Lacibacter sp. H407: one gene and its partner. The main gene of each other region encodes a partner of the protein of the gene in region 2 in a complex. Links are inferred from orthologs where the notes say so. Each region holds a gene or a part of one and is shown on either strand. Other genes may lie near its edges.

Region 1 (5,513 bases), on a different replicon or contig from region 2:
TAGCGGCTGGTGTTCAGGCAGGCGATATTACATCGCTTGGATTTAATGTTACATCAAAGGGCAGCACTACGCCTTTCACAGGGTTGACAGTTTCATTAAAAAATACTTCATCAACTATTTTATCAGGAAGTTTTGAAGCCGGAGCAACAGTTTGTTATACCGGTAACTATTCAACATTCCTGGGCGTAAATACACTCAATTTTAATGTTGCATCTTTTGGTTGGGATGGTGTTAGCAATTTATTGGTTGAGATTTGTTATAACAATATTGATAACGCAGTAACAGGCGACGATAATCTTGCTACAAATATTACTGCTGATCAAAAAGGAATATGGGGAAGGACAGCAACAGGTGTTGGGTGTGAGATCACAGGTGGCCTTTTCGGAAGTGTTGCCGGCACCTTCGTACGACCCAATATAATACTGCCATCAATTGTTGGAAACGCAATTGAAACAGTGGTCAATTCAGGAAAATTGGAAAATGTGGCCGGTAGTGGAACTTATAATTTCTACCGTCCCGTTACTAACAAAGTCATCAGTCGAATTTCTGGCGCTTCTGCAAGTCTGGGTTGTGTTACGTCCAACCTGTCGGCATCTGGCACAACCTGGCAATCGTTTTTTGCAGGCCCCCGTTCACAAAAAGTGGTAGATGTTGCTGTGTCAACCAATCCATCTGCAACATATACATTGTCGCTATATTTTACAGTTGCGGAATTAAATGGAAAAACACCAGGTGCGCTGAAAATTGCCGGAACAACTGCAGCAACGTTGGCAAATGCCGATGTTACCAATTCAACTGTTTATGCTACCAATTTTGTTACATATGGAGCAACAGGGTATGTGTTTACAGCAACAGTTACAGGTGCAGGTAAATTTTTCCTTGCAGAGGGAAATGTTACCTCCATCCGCAACCCAAGCCAACAGGAAAATTTTGTAAAACTGCTGCAAAACCCGATTAGCACAACTATTCCGCTGAGCATCGGTAATCAAAGCCGGGTAAATATTGAAGCAACTTTGTTTACTAATAATGGCCAATTACTGCAACGCTGGAACCTTGGTCGTGCAGATGGGAATCGTCAATTGCCATTAAGTGGGAAAGCATTACCTGCCGGTGTTTATATTCTCCGGATCGATGCCGGTACAAAAACACAAAGCCTCAAAGTAGTAAAGCAATAAATTAAAAACAGGAAGTCTGCCACGGCAGACTTCCTGTTTTATCGTTTCATTCAATCAATATTCATTCCATGCGTTTTTTTGTTCCGGTGATATGTTTTTTTTCATTGCTGCTGTTGAATTCCTGCGCCGGTAAAAAAGCAGTGATCAAACAGGTGTATGCGTACTCCAGTATTCACATGCCTGGTATTGCCATGAAAGATGAGAATGGGAATGAAATGCCTGCAAAAATTGATACCGTAACGGCTATTTATGTGGAGGCTGCAAGTAAGGATATTGTATGGGACAGTGCCTGGAGCAGCACCCAACAATTCAGTATATCACCTTATATGTTCACGGAGCAATCACTGGAACTGGGTGTTATGAAAAACAGTGGTGAAAAAGTTATCATCAGCAAAACTGATTCTGCAAATAAGATAATTCGTCTTACCCTTGAACCGGTTGAAACAAAAAACTTTATCGCTCCATCAAATCTTCAGTTACGAGAGATACTGTTTCGGGGAACATACAAAGGCAAAATAATTGTATGGAAAGCAGGTCCGGTAAAAGAGTTGGAAACTTTGCCTGCTTATTGAGAAAGGACAAACATGCAAATTTGTCTTTCTCCCTGCCAGATTTTTTCTGCTATTTTCAACTATTTCCGCCAATTCTGAAATTTTTACGCATTCTGGCGGGGTGGCACTGTATTCGCTTACCTTCGTTGCCCCCTGAAAAGGGCTTAATCAATTTCATTTCAAAACCAAAAAACGAATAATTATGGCTAAGAAGGTAAGTGTTACCCCTTTACATGACAGGGTAATTGTGAAGCCTGCTCCTGCTGAAGAAAAAACAGCTGGTGGTATCATCATCCCCGATACTGCAAAAGAAAAACCACAGCGTGGTACTGTAGTTGCTGCCGGTCCTGGCAAAAAAGACGAACCTGTTACCGTGAAAGTCGGCGATACGGTTTTGTATGGTAAATATGCAGGTACTGAAATCGCTATTGATGGCGATGATCTGTTGATCATGCGTGAAAGCGACATTCTGGCAATTGTATAATTTGAAAATTTGAAGATGTGCTAATGTGAAACCTTTAGCTGCTTCAAGTCTTCAATTCTCAAATTTTCAAATCAATTAATTTTCAAATTAACGTATTATGGCAAAGCAAATATTCTTCGATATTGAAGGAAGAAATAAGATGAAAAGAGGTGTTGACATTCTGGCCAACGCTGTGAAAGTTACACTCGGTCCAAAAGGACGTAACGTAGTGATCGAAAAGAAATTCGGTGCACCGGCCGTAACGAAAGATGGTGTTACTGTTGCAAAAGAAATTGAACTGGAAGATCCTATTGAAAATATGGGTGCACAAATGGTGAAAGAAGTAGCTTCTAAAACTGCAGACATTGCGGGTGATGGTACTACTACTGCAACTGTATTGGCGCAATCAATCATCAGCGAAGGTTTGAAAATGGTAGCTGCCGGTGCAAATCCAATGGATCTGAAACGTGGTATTGATAAAGCTGTAAGCCTGGTTGTTGCAAACCTGAAAAGTCAATCACAAACTGTTGGTAACGACAGCAAAAAAATTCAACAGGTTGCTTCTATCTCTGCTAACAACGATGAAACGATCGGTAAACTGATCGCAGAAGCGTTTGCAAAAGTTGGTAAAGAAGGTGTGATCACTGTTGAAGAAGCAAAAGGTACCGATACTACTGTTGATGTAGTGGAAGGTATGCAGTTCGATCGTGGTTATATTTCTCCATACTTCGTTACAAACAGCGAAAAAATGGAAGTTGAATTGCAGAACCCCTACATTCTTATCTATGATAAGAAGATCTCTGCAATGAAAGATATTCTTCACATTTTGGAGAAAGTTGCACAAAGTGGTCGTCCATTAGTGATCATCTCTGAAGATCTCGAAGGTGAAGCATTAGCAACATTGGTTGTAAACAAACTCCGTGGTACATTAAAAGTTGCTGCTGTAAAAGCTCCGGGCTTCGGTGACCGTCGTAAAGAAATGTTGACTGATATTGCGATCCTTACTGCAGGTACAGTTATCAGTGAAGAACAAGGTTACAAATTAGAGAATGCTGATCTTACTTATTTAGGCCAGGCTTCTTCAATTACAATTGATAAAGACAACACAACTATTGTTGGTGGCAAAGGCAAGAAAGCTGAGATCACTGCACGTGTAAACCAGATCAAAGCACAGGTTGAAAACACAACTTCTGATTACGATAAAGAAAAATTACAAGAGCGCCTTGCTAAGTTAGCAGGTGGTGTTGCTGTATTGTACATTGGTGCTGCTACTGAAATGGAAATGAAAGAAAAGAAAGATCGTGTTGACGATGCATTACATGCAACCCGTGCAGCGGTTGAAGAAGGTATTGTTCCAGGTGGTGGTGTTGCTTACATCCGTGCAATAGATGCACTGGAAGCAAAAGTTCGTGGACAAATTGAAGATGAGCAAACCGGTATGCAGATCGTTCGTCGTGCACTGGAAGAACCAATGCGTACATTAACTGCTAATGCAGGTATTGACGGTTCTATCGTTGTACAGAAGATCAAAGAAGGTAAAGGTGATTTTGGTTTCAATGCCCGTACAGAAGTGTATGAGAACCTGTTTAAAGCAGGTGTAATTGATCCAACGAAAGTAAGCCGTGTTGCCTTGGAAAATGCAGCATCTATCGCTGGTATGTTATTAACTACTGAGTGTGTAATTGCTGACAAACCAAAGAAAGAAGAAGCACACGCACATGGCGCTCCTGATATGGGGGGCATGGGTGGTTACTAAGCAAGTAAAAAGTGAGAAGTTGGAAGTACGAAGTACATTTTACACAATCACTTTAACTATCAGTAACAGCTTGAACATACAACCAAAGTCCTCTGGTAAAACAGGGGACTTTGCATTTCAATGATTCATCACGATTAAAAACATGCGACATGAAAAGAAGAAACATGCTTTTGCCGTTTATGCAGAAATTGAAACACAAATTGAGTCTGTTGATGCAACGTATCAGAAGAAGAGATGATGATTCGTTTGGCAATCCTTATATTATTTATTGAAACAAAAAAAATGTCCCGTTTTTTTGCGGGGCATTTTTATGTGAGATGATTTTTTACATCGACCAACCATCTTCTTTCTTAATTGTGAAGCTCTTGTGATTTACGATCAATTCGCAATCGGGAAAACGTTGTGCAATCGTTGTTAGATCGCTTAGATGTTGCTCCGGATCATCAACTCTTATCAGCAACATTCGCAGCGGATGATCTGCACGTAACTGCAACACGCCTTTGATACTGATGGATGTGCCATCGATATGCAACAGCTCCAGTCCTTTGATATTATTGAGGTGAGTCATCGCATCATCATCTATTTCATTGCAACCTTTCAGCCGCAGTTCTTTAATAAAGCTGAGTTTTGTGAGCAGTTGAATGCTGTAATTGGTGATCTCTGTTTCATCCAGATCAAGCATATTGATCGACTGCACATGCGTAACCATCATTTCAATCTGTTCATCGTCTACATGATTCCATATGCGGAAATTGACCCGTTCCAGATGTGTAGGAATACTGTCGGGAAGTTGAGGTTTGCTGAAATAAGCAAACGTTCCCCAGAACTGTTGTTCCTTCAGCTTTTGTTTTTTCTTTTTACGCACTTTAGTTCAGTTGTTATGCTGCCTGTTTCTTCAGCGTTAATTTCAATACAAAAAAACCAAGCAAACCAGCGACTAATGAAGAAAGCAGGATCACCAGTTTTGCATTATTGATGATCGTTTCATTCTCGAAAGCCAGCAGTGTAATAAAGATGGACATAGTAAATCCAATACCACCTAACAGACCAACACCGAAAATATGTTTCCAATTCAAATCGTCTGGTAATTTGCAAAGCCTGGTTGAAACTGCTACAAAGGTCAATGCAAAAATGCCAAGTGGTTTACCAACGATCAGTCCCAAAGCAATACCCATACTGTAATTTTCAGTAAGCGTTTGTGTAATGTCGCCGCTGATAATAATTGCTGTATTTGCCAACGCAAAAATAGGCAGTATTAGAAAGGCGACAGGTTTATGCAGGAAGTGTTGGAGGATGTAGGAAGTTGATTTCTCATCGCCATTACCAAAAGGAATCGCAAAAGCAAGTAACACACCGGTAATGGTTGCATGCACACCCGAGTGCAACATAAAATACCACATGGCTATACCACCCAGTAAATATGGTATCAGGTTTCGAACCTTCATTCTGTTCATCACCAGTAAACCAACAAATATTCCCAACGCAATAAACAGGTTGGTCCACAACAGTGTTTTTGTATAGAAGATGGCAATTACTAAAATTGCACACAGGTCATCGATCACAGCAAG
Region 2 (5,401 bases):
CCGGCCAAAAACCAAAAGCGTTGTAACACATAATGAGCAAAATACCTCTGAACAAAAATTCGTAAGCAAAGAGGTAAGCCCCCCATCCTAACGCATTTATCAGAAATCTTTTCTTTGTCCAGGTTGCAATGCGCATCTGTGGGTATGTTTCGAGGCTTTCAGGTTTCCTTGCAGCAAAGAAATTCATAATAATTATCAAAGGAGTCATTACAGCCGTATAAATCAAAGACACGTTTATATCTCCTAATTGTACGCCAAGTTCATATAGCGAATACGGCGTAAACATCAATGTCAAAACACCTGGTATGATCCCAAAAAGGAAGGCGCCGGCCAGTTTTTGAAATAACACATAGTTGATCCAGCGTTGTTCATTTGGTGATTCGGTTAGAAAAGATAGCTTGATGTTTTTATTGATTGAAAGAAACCAATAAACAGAAAAAAATATCGTAACACAAAGGATCGCAAAAACAGGACTTGTAAATTCTGGTTTCCATGCATAAAGATCATCCATAGTCAATGCCTTAATTTTTGATAATAGGAAATATGGTTTCTATTGTAAAGTCTGTGTTTTGAATTTTTCAATAGCTCTTACTGCATTTTTATTTGCTACTCTTGTTTTATAATCAAACCAACCGTCGTTGAAAGTTTTGGTCAGCAATTTGTCAATGGGCATTAGTATACCCATGCTGATGATGCCGGATATATTTTTAAGTGGATTGTGATGTAATTTCCGATAGCTTACTGCAATGCCGCCACTTTTATAAACATTGTAATGCCAATATCTGGCAGGCATAAAAAGACTATCGCCTTCTTCCTGTAAAATGGTATAACCTTTTACATAAGCAAGCCCTTCGTGTTTCTCATAGTCCGGATGGTCGAGGTTTACGTTGGAGTGAGTATTAAATGGTAGTTTGTATAGCAAAGCTGAATATTTAGGTTCGATCAGAACTATCTTTTTTTTACCATAAAATTGCGTGAGTAAAACGTTATTGTAGTCTACATCAAAATGAAGTCTTACTTCGGTATCTTTTCCTCCCATGAAAAAGAAACCGAGTTTATCTAATAAACCTTTAAAGATCCTTGGACATGAGAAATCATCTTTTAACCAAGGGCATAGCTTATAGAGATCAAAGACAAACATTCTGTAAGGACTGTACTCATCTTTCTCAATTATGTTCAGAAAATCAATCAGTTTCATTTTTACATCACCGGAATAGCTGGTTGATTTTTCGTGCGCTTTATTCCTGTTGTCAAACACTTCAATAATATTATCGCCACATTTTTCTTTGAAAAAGTCGATTGTCCATTTATTGCCTGCAGGCTGCTCCTTTGCAAGACCCTTGATCAATAACGGCTTTTGGGGAATAAAGTATTTTTTATTGAAATCTTCAGTTGATAAATCTTTTGCATCAATTATATCAACCTGCAAAGAAAGATCTAATGCCATACTGATAAAATTGGGTTTACTAAATGTGGAAGGTCACTAACAAAATACGACAGATATTTAAGAATCGCAACCCCAGTCATCATTCCAAAACCGCATTAAAAAAGCATTATTTGGTACTAAACAGCCGGTAGCAAGTATTCGGCTCTATCCTGCTGAGATATCAAATGTTTAAGTATGCCAAAAAAATATAACCTGAAGAAACATAAAAAAGAAACCCACAAGCTTTTCAGCTTATGGGTTTACTACATTGATGGTTTGTAGTGGGTTATTTTAAACCGAAAGCCTTTTTCACTTTCGATACATAATCTAATTTTTCCCAGGTAAACAGTTCCACTTTTACTTTCTTCACTTTACCATCGGGGCTCTTGAACGTTTTTTCAACCACTTCAGGTACACGACCCATGTGACCGTAAGCAGCAGTTTCGCTGTAGATCGGGTTACGTAATTTCAAACGTTGCTCAATGAAGTAAGGACGCATATCGAAGATACCTTCTACGATCTTTGCAATTGCGCCATCGCTCAAATCAACCTTTGCAGTACCGTAAGTATTTACGTTAATTGAAGTTGGTTTAGCAACACCAATTGCGTAAGAAACCTGTACCAACACTTCGCTACACAAACCGGCAGCAACCAAGTTTTTTGCAATATGACGGGTAGCATAAGCAGCTGAACGATCTACTTTAGAAGGATCTTTACCGCTGAATGCACCGCCACCATGAGCACCTTTTCCGCCATAGGTATCAACAATGATCTTACGACCGGTTAAACCAGTATCACCATGAGGTCCGCCAATTACGAACTTACCTGTTGGGTTGATGTGGTATTTAATATCGCTGTTGAACAACTTAGCGTATTTCTTATATTTTGATTTGATACGTGGGATCAGGATGTTGATCACATCCGATTTGATCTTGGCAAGCATTTTTGCTTCAGCATCAAAATCATCATGCTGTGTAGAGATAACGATCGCATCGATACGAACCGGTTGGTTGTTATCATCATATTCCAATGTTACCTGGCTCTTTGCATCAGGACGCAGGTAAGGCATTTTTGAATTCTTCTCACGACGGATAGCTGCTAATTCGATCAACAGATTATGTGCAAGATCCAATGCCAATGGCATGTAATGCTCTGTTTCGTTGGTTGCATAACCAAACATCATCCCTTGGTCGCCGGCGCCTTGCTCTTCTTTTTTCTTACGGTCAACACCTTGGTTAATGTCGGAGCTTTGTTCATGAATGGCACTCAACACACCACATGAATTTGCTTCGAACATGTACTCGCTTTTTGTATAGCCGATCTTCTTAATTACACCACGGGCAATTTCCTGTACATCAAGATAAGCTTTAGACTTTACCTCACCTGCCAATACAACCTGTCCGGTAGTAACAAGTGTTTCACAAGCTACTTTACTTTGAGAGTCGAACGCAAGAAAATTGTCGATTAATGCATCACTGATCTGGTCTGCAACTTTATCAGGATGTCCTTCAGAAACTGATTCAGATGTAAATAAATAAGACATAAATAATGAGTTTAGATGTTCCGTTGTTTTAGCTCGGAAAGGCGCAAAGATAAGCTGTGAAACAATTCAAAACTTATTGCTTGGAGTAATAGATACGCACATACATTTTTTGAGTTGGATGCGAGCCGCCACCTAACTGAACCCGGCCATAAGCCAGCGGGTTAATGTAGACTGTGCTTGATTTTCTCCCGGTAAAATCAGCAAAATAAGGTGCTGAAAGTTTGAAGTCTCTCCGGGTTGCCCGTCCATTTACAATGTTCTGTAAATAACTGGTCATGTTCATCCTATATTCTGTGATCAGATTGTTGGATGCGTCACGAATAAAATTGGTACCACCGCCTGTATAACTGTTATCGATAGTGTAGAGTGTATCACTGCGCAAATTCAATGAGAACGAATTGGCATAATAATATTGCTGGTCAAACGGAATCGGTTCTACGCCATTCGATGCATTGTAGCTGAACATATGGAGAAACGGAGGAACAAATATGTTTTCAATACTCAATGGGCCTTGGTACACCTGTTGGGCAACCAATTCCGCACGGTGAATGATGTAAGGTTTATTGCCAAGCGTATCTAATCCGGGAACTGATATCCGAACTGCTGTGCCGGGGCCACTCTGTACATACACCAAACTCGAAGGCTGGTTGGCTGTAAGAATTGGTTGCGCCGTGCTGCCTGCATAATTCCGGTAAACTTTATTGGCATTCGCACTGCGTATTGTATCAGCTACAAACGTGAAACGGGCAACTGTATTGGTATCCTTTCCTTCTCTCGTTTTTAAACGGTAGTATAAATTGATACGTGAAGTTTCACTGTTTAATACAAAGTAGTTGATCACATTTCCGCTGCTTGTGGAGTCGGGAACTACTGCAAATCCATTCAGGAAATTCTTAAATGTGGTGTCGTTCTTAAAGGCGCCATTGATATTATCCTGATCGAGCAACAAACGGCCAAACGCATCATCTAAGCGAATACGCAGTTGATTAAAGATCGTATCAGGTTTGTAATCGGCTCTGTATCCTCTTCTGATATCCGGAATTGTAACCGCTGCAGATCCAAGAAAATCAGCCGTTGAAAAATTAGGGGCTTGTGTTAACCTGTATAAAGTGGATGATTTAAATGTAGGATCAGTGATCTTGTAAACATTCACTTTCGATACTGCATTCGTGTCACCATAACCACCCGAAAAAGCAAGTGATAATACACAGGAATCAAGAAATAAACTGTCTTTGGCTACCGGAAAACTGAATGGGTACAAGGTAGGCAGCATTTGGAAATACATCGCTGCGGTTGTGGTACCAAACATCGGGTCGTTGATATAACCCAAAATATGTTGATCGCCTTTTGCAATATAAGACGAATCGATCTCTATGAAATTAGTGGTTACAACGGGTAACAGCATGGTATCTGTTATCAACCGATCGCCACCTGGTAATAAATCGCCACCTAACGTTGTACGCTCTAATTTGGTACAACTGCTGATCAATATCACAATAAAAAGAGGGATAAACAAAAACGAACTTCTTCTGCGCATCTCCGGTGTGAGAAAATTCATAGAATGATGACAATATTATTTCGACGAAAGGTCGGTATATAGTTGTAAATAGTCTGTTAAATCACCATCTGGTTTAAATGGTAAAACCTTTTTGCCACGCACTTTGCCAAACTCTTCCAGCAGTTTCTTATCTACTTTTTCAGCACCAAATGTAATGGCGTCTGCATATGTAGCACCACCACGGAACATGGCTGTGTTGTTGACATCTTTGTATGGTTCCAGGTCTTTGTCTTTAATACTTGCATGAATATTCGCAAGTTTTAAAAACTTTGCCCCCAGCTTTTCTTTAAATGTATTTTGACCAACAGTATAAATGAGTTTACTGTTTCCAAAAACAGGCTCTTTTTTATACGCTGTTTGCAGATACATTGGAATAAGCCCCGTCATCCAGCCACTGCAATGAATAATATCCGGAGGCCATCCGAATTTCTTTACAGTTTCCAATGCGCCTTTGCAAAAGAAGATGGAACGGAGATCGTTGTCATCAAACCATTTTTCATTTTCATCATGATAGATGAATTTGCGTTTGAAGAAATCTTCATTTTCCAGGAAGTACACCTGCAAACGGGCATTCGGGAGAGAAGCAACTTTGATCTGGAGTGGATAATCATCGTTGTCAATTGACACGTTGATACCACTTAAACGTACTACTTCGTGCAAACGGTGACGGCGTTCATTGATCACACCAAAACGGGGCATGATACATCTGATCTCGAATCCACCATCATTTGCTTTAATTGCCAGCTGATTAACGATCGAAGAAAAATCGGTTTCTTCCAGATACGGAGACATTTCACTGGCAATAAATAAAATTCTTTTCTTTGCTGCTACCATTACTGATTGTTAAAGAATCATTACCTATTTAATAAGGTGT

The links. Proteins that work in one complex are often made in the same cells at the same time.
Region 1: the proteins of metK (region 2) and groL are in contact, whole or in part, in a cryo-EM structure (PDB 8P4O), measured with the Escherichia coli proteins. The link is inferred for Lacibacter sp. H407 from one-to-one orthologs.

The regions. Positions count from the first base shown.
Region 1 is NZ_JBBKTU010000002.1:48,061-53,573, forward strand. What follows is about bases 1,701-4,626. They hold groL (chaperonin GroEL), read left to right. Parts: upstream 1,701-2,307; coding sequence 2,308-3,945; downstream 3,946-4,626. Other genes in these bases: WG989_RS19535 (hypothetical protein), read left to right, coding at 1,701-1,747; WG989_RS19540 (co-chaperone GroES), read left to right, coding at 1,929-2,210; WG989_RS19550 (hypothetical protein), read left to right, coding at 4,095-4,217; WG989_RS19555 (hypothetical protein), read right to left, coding at 4,271-4,626. In the rest of the region: WG989_RS19530 (T9SS type A sorting domain-containing protein), read left to right, coding at 1-1,175; more of WG989_RS19535, read left to right, coding at 1,244-1,700; more of WG989_RS19555, read right to left, coding at 4,627-4,810; Na+/H+ antiporter NhaA, read right to left, coding at 4,824-5,513.
Region 2 is NZ_JBBKTU010000001.1:3,953,938-3,959,338, reverse strand. Bases 842-3,655 are described here. They hold metK (methionine adenosyltransferase), read right to left. Parts: upstream 2,970-3,655; coding sequence 1,713-2,969; downstream 842-1,712. Other genes in these bases: WG989_RS17050 (DUF4270 family protein), read right to left, coding at 3,043-3,655; WG989_RS17060 (cupin-like domain-containing protein), read right to left, coding at 842-1,447. Outside these bases: WG989_RS17065 (CPBP family intramembrane glutamic endopeptidase), read right to left, coding at 1-511; more of WG989_RS17060, read right to left, coding at 551-841; more of WG989_RS17050, read right to left, coding at 3,656-4,527; WG989_RS17045 (glycogen/starch synthase), read right to left, coding at 4,543-5,361. UniProt on the Escherichia coli protein: Catalyzes the formation of S-adenosylmethionine (AdoMet) from methionine and ATP.